2 regions of the Comamonas sp. 7D-2 genome follow, and region 1 is predicted to be linked to the other one. Evidence: predicted binding sites of a transcription regulator. Region 1 holds the regulator's gene; the other holds the start of a gene.
What was found. The regulator NrdR, encoded in region 1, represses ribonucleotide reductase genes. The targets are predictions, from matches to a motif close to CACNANATNTNGTG.
Positions count from the first base shown of each region.

Region 2: a site for NrdR is predicted at 1,431-1,444, ahead of MPZ60_RS21375 (ribonucleoside-diphosphate reductase subunit alpha). Genes of this name have one in related genera too.

Region 1 is NZ_CP094238.1:3,738,162-3,740,559, reverse strand. Features, by position in the region: gene MPZ60_RS17140 (bifunctional UDP-sugar hydrolase/5'-nucleotidase) at 1-628, shown strand, start outside; gene nrdR (transcriptional regulator NrdR) at 773-1,249, opposite strand; gene glyA (serine hydroxymethyltransferase) at 1,271-2,398, opposite strand, start outside.
Region 2 is NZ_CP094238.1:4,646,656-4,649,053, reverse strand. Features, by position in the region: gene MPZ60_RS21375 (ribonucleoside-diphosphate reductase subunit alpha) at 1-1,307, opposite strand, end outside; gene ampD (1,6-anhydro-N-acetylmuramyl-L-alanine amidase AmpD) at 1,813-2,398, opposite strand, start outside.

The sequences.
Region 1 (2,398 bases):
GCTGGCCGAGGCCGTTGCAGGGCAGCTGGCCGGGCCTGTCAGCCGCGTGCCGCAAGCCAATGGCGAAAGCGTGATGGGGCGCATCGTGGCCGACGCCATACTTGCGGCCACGCGCGATGTCGCCGCGGGCGGGGCACAGCTGGCCTTTGTGAACCCCGGCGGTGTGCGCGCCGACCTGCTGCCCGCGGCCGACGGCAGCGTGACTTATGGACAGTTGTTCAGCGTTCAGCCGTTCGGCAATACGCTGATGGTGATGAGTCTGACGGGCGAGCAGATTCGCCAGGCGCTGGAGCAGCAATTCGACAGCGGCAGCAACACCGTGAATGCGCCACGCATCCTGCAGGTCTCCGAGGGCTTCAGCTACCGCTTTGACCGTCGCCTGCCCGCGGGCCGGCGCGTGAGCGAGCTGCGCCTCAACGGCCGGTTGCTCAAGATGTCACAGCGCTACCGCGTGGGACTGCAGAGCTACCTGGGCAGTGGCGGCGACAATTTCAGCATTTTCACGCAAGGCATCGACGTGGTGGGCGGCATGCTGGATCTGGATGCACTGGCGGAGCATGTACACGAACAAAGCCGCAGCGGGCCGATGGCGCTACCTTTGAAGGAGCGTGTTACGCGTGTTCATTAAGGAGATCAGATAAAAACTTGTCTGATTTCCTTTTAGATCAGGCGCTAGATGCTCATTAGTTCATAGCTTATGCCTGCCATCAAGCGCGCAAAACAAAAGCCACCCAAGGGTGGCTTTTGGCATGGCAAGGCACGGCGGTCAGGGCTAGGGCTTTTTGGCGGCCTTGGCCTTGGGGCTGCGAACCTCATCCATGATGTTCTTGAAGTCGTCCACATCCTCGAAGCTGCGGTAGACGCTGGCAAAGCGGATATAGCCGACCTTGTCCAAGCCCTTGAGTTCATCCATCACCAACTCGCCGAGGCGGCTGGAATCGATTTCACGCTGGCCCAGATTGAGCAGCCTGTCCTCAATGCGCTCTATGGCGGCATCTATGAGTTCGGTGCTCACGGGACGCTTGCGCAGCGCGATCTGAAAAGAGCCTTGCAGCTTGGCGCGCTCGTATTCGATACGGCGGCCGTCTCTCTTGACCACGGTGGGAAAGCTGACCTCGGGGCGCTCGTAGGTCGTGAAGCGCTTGTCGCAGCCCCCGCAGCGGCGGCGGCGGCGGATGAAGCCCCCGTCCTCGGACTCGCGGGTCTCAACAACCTGCGTGTCCGGATGGTTGCAGAAGGGGCACTTCATGACAGATCAGCGCAGCTGGAATTACTTGCTGTAGACAGGGAACTTGGCGGTCAGCTCGGCCACCTTGGCGCGCACGGCAGCCAGATTGGCTTCGTCTTCGGGCTTGTCCAGCACATCGGCCACCAGATTGGCGGTGATGCGGGCTTCTTCCTCGCCGAAACCACGGGTGGTCATGGCGGGCGTGCCGATACGGATGCCGCTGGTCACGAAAGGCTTTTCGGGGTCATTGGGGATGGCGTTCTTGTTCACGGTGATGTGAGCCAGACCCAGGGCCGCTTCGGCAGCCTTGCCGGTAATGCCCTTGGCGCGCAGGTCCACCAGCATCACGTGGCTTTCGGTGCGGCCGGAGACGATGCGCAGACCGCGCTCGGTCAGCGTTTCGGCAAACACCTTGGCATTCTTCACGACCTGTTCCTGGTAGGCCTTGAACTCGGGAGTCAGGGCTTCCTTGAATGCCACGGCCTTGCCGGCGATGACATGCATCAGGGGGCCGCCTTGCAGGCCGGGGAAGATGGCGCTGTTGATGGCCTTCTCGTGCTCGGCCTTCATCAGGATCACGCCGCCACGGGGGCCACGCAGGCTCTTGTGGGTGGTGGTGGTGACCACGTCGGCATGGGGCACGGGGTTGGGGTACACGCCTGCGGCAATCAGGCCGGCATAGTGGGCCATGTCCACCCAGAAGATGGCGCCGACTTCCTTGGCGATCTTGGCGAAGCGCTCGAAGTCGATGCGCAGGGCATAGGCGGAAGCGCCAGCCACGATGATGCGGGGCTTGTGCTCGCGGGCCAGCTCTTCGAGCTTGTCGTAGTCGATGGCTTCGTCGGCATTCAGACCGTAGGAGACGGCCTTGAACCATTTGCCGGACATGTTCAGCGCCATGCCGTGGGTCAGGTGACCGCCTTCGGCCAGGCTCATGCCCAGAATGGTGTCGCCTGGCTTGGCGAAAGCCATCAGCACAGCCTGGTTGGCCTGAGAGCCGGAATTGGGCTGCACATTGGCGGCTTCGGCGCCAAAGATCTGCTTGATGCGGTCAATGGCCAGCTGTTCGACCACGTCCACATGCTCGCAGCCACCGTAGTAGCGCTTGCCGGGATAGCCTTCGGCGTACTTGTTGGTCAGCTGGGAGCCCTGGGCTTCCATCACTGCGGG
Region 2 (2,398 bases), 910 kb from region 1:
CCGCCCTGGTTCACGGCGACGGCCGTGTCGTTGACCACCTTGAGGAAGGGAACCACGCCTTGCGATTCGCCGTTGGTGCCCTTGATGCGCGAGCCCAGGGCACGCACACGGGTCCAGTCATTGCCCAGGCCGCCAGCAAACTTGGACAGCAGAGCGTTTTCCTTGATGGATTCGTAGATGCCGTCCAGGTCGTCGGGCACGGTGGTCAGGTAGCAGGACGACAGTTGCGAGCGCAGCGTGCCGCTGTTGAACAGCGTCGGGGTGGACGACATGAAGTCGAAGGACGACAGCAGCTCGTAGAACTCGATGGCACGTGCATTGCGGTCAGGCTCGTTCAGCGCCAGGCCCATGGCCACGCGCATGAAGAAGGACTGGGGCAGCTCGATGCGGGTCTTGCGCACGTGCAGGAAGTAGCGGTCATACAGGGTCTGCAGGCCCAGGTAGTCGAACTGTTCGTCGCGCTCGGCCTTCAGGGCCTTGGCCAGACGGGGCAGGTCGTAGCTCAGCAGCTCGGGGTTGAGCAGCTCGTTGTCCACGCCCTTTTGCACAAAGCCGGGGAAGTAGTCGGCATAGGCCGCCTGCATTTCTGCGGGCTGCACGTCGCGGCCCATGACTTCGCGCACGATGGTGTGCAGCAGCAGGCGAGCGGTGACGTAGGTGTAGTCGGGGTCTTTTTCGATCAGCGTACGGGCGGCCAGGATGGACGCCTTGTAGACCTCGGCCAGAGGCACGCCGTCGTACAGATTGCGCAGGGTCTCGGCCACGATGGGCGCGGACTGGATGTCGGCATTCAGATTGCGGCAGGAAGCGACGATCAGAGCCTCCAGACGCTCCTGGTCCAGGGGCACGCGCTGGCCGTTGTCGGTCACATGCAGCACGGGCTTGGCGGCGGCAGCGGCGGCCACTTCGGCGGCCTTCTTTTGCTCGGCACGTTCCTGGTTGCGGCGCTCGCGGTACAGCACATAGGCGCGGGCCACGTCCTGGTGGCCGGCGCGCATCAGGCCCAGCTCGACCTGGTCCTGCACATCTTCAATATGGAAGGTGCCGCCATCGGGACGCGAGCGCACCAGTGCGCGCACCACGCCTTCGGTCAGTTCGTTGACGGTGTCGCGCACGCTGGCAGACGCCGCGCCCTGCGCGCCGCGCACAGCCAGGAAAGCCTTGGTCAGGGCCACGGCAATCTTCTGGGGCGCGAAAGCCACCACATCGCCGCTGCGGCGGATGATCTGATAGCTGTCATTGGGGGAGGAAGAATTGGCTGCACCGGCAGGCGCGGCAGAAGGCAGTGAGTTCAACGCTTCTTGCATAAGTTCCTCTGAGTCAGTATGTGGATAGGCAGACAAAGGCCTGCACTGTGGGCAGGCCATCAAAAACACGATTCGGCGCCTCGGTTTACACATGGTTTGCACAGGGTGTGCACAACTTGTAAACACTAGATATGGGGTCTGAGGCTCTTTAAAACACTACCGGTAGTGTATCGCGCTTAAATCCGAGCGACCTGATGAAACTACTGAATCTGGCATTTCGAGCGCCGCTTGACAGCCGCAAAAATGACTTCATCCCGCATGAATAAAGGCCTGTGGCGCGGTTGCGCGCGGCGGCAGATCGGGCCGGAAATATGTAAAAAATTTGCGTGTTTGATGCAGGCGACAGTTGTTGCGCGCGCGCCATTGACATGCCGTTTCGACGCCCCGCAACGATGGATGATTGGGATTCTCAAAATGAGGAGCACATGGCGCCTGCGAATAAAAGATTTCAGCTGCGAATATGTATGAAATCGAGTGCTGAAAGGCAGTAGGTGCTATGAAGATTTCAGGCTGCGCCTGAGGCTGCAGGATTGGGGGGGAATTCCCAGCTGCGCGTGCCGTCTGTGCTGGCCAGCTGCTGCTGCAGCCGCTGCCAGTCGAAACCGGGTCCGGGGTCCTGCTTGCGCCCAGGCGCGATGTGCTCGTGTCCGGCGATGTAGCGCACCGGATAGTGCGCCGCGATGGCCATGCAAAGCTGCTGCAGGGCCTGGTACTGCGGAACTTCAAAGCTCAGGCCTTCCAGGCCTTCGAGTTCGATGCCGATGGAGTCGTCGTTGCAGCGCTCGCGCCCGCGCCACTGACTGACACCGGCATGCCAGGCGCGGTCGTCGCAGCTGACGAACTGCCAGATCTCGCCCTGACGCGTGATAAAGAAATGTGACGAGACTTCGAGGCCGCGAATGCCCTGGTAATAGGGGTGGGCGTTCCAGTCCAGCTGATTGGTGAACAGTTGCTGCACCGCGCCTGTGCCGTACTGGCCCGGAGGCAGGCTGATGGAGTGGATGACGACGAGATCGATCTGCGCATCCTCGGGGCGAGGGCCGAAATTGGGAGATCTCAGCTGACGCGCCGCACCATACCAGCCGGCCTGC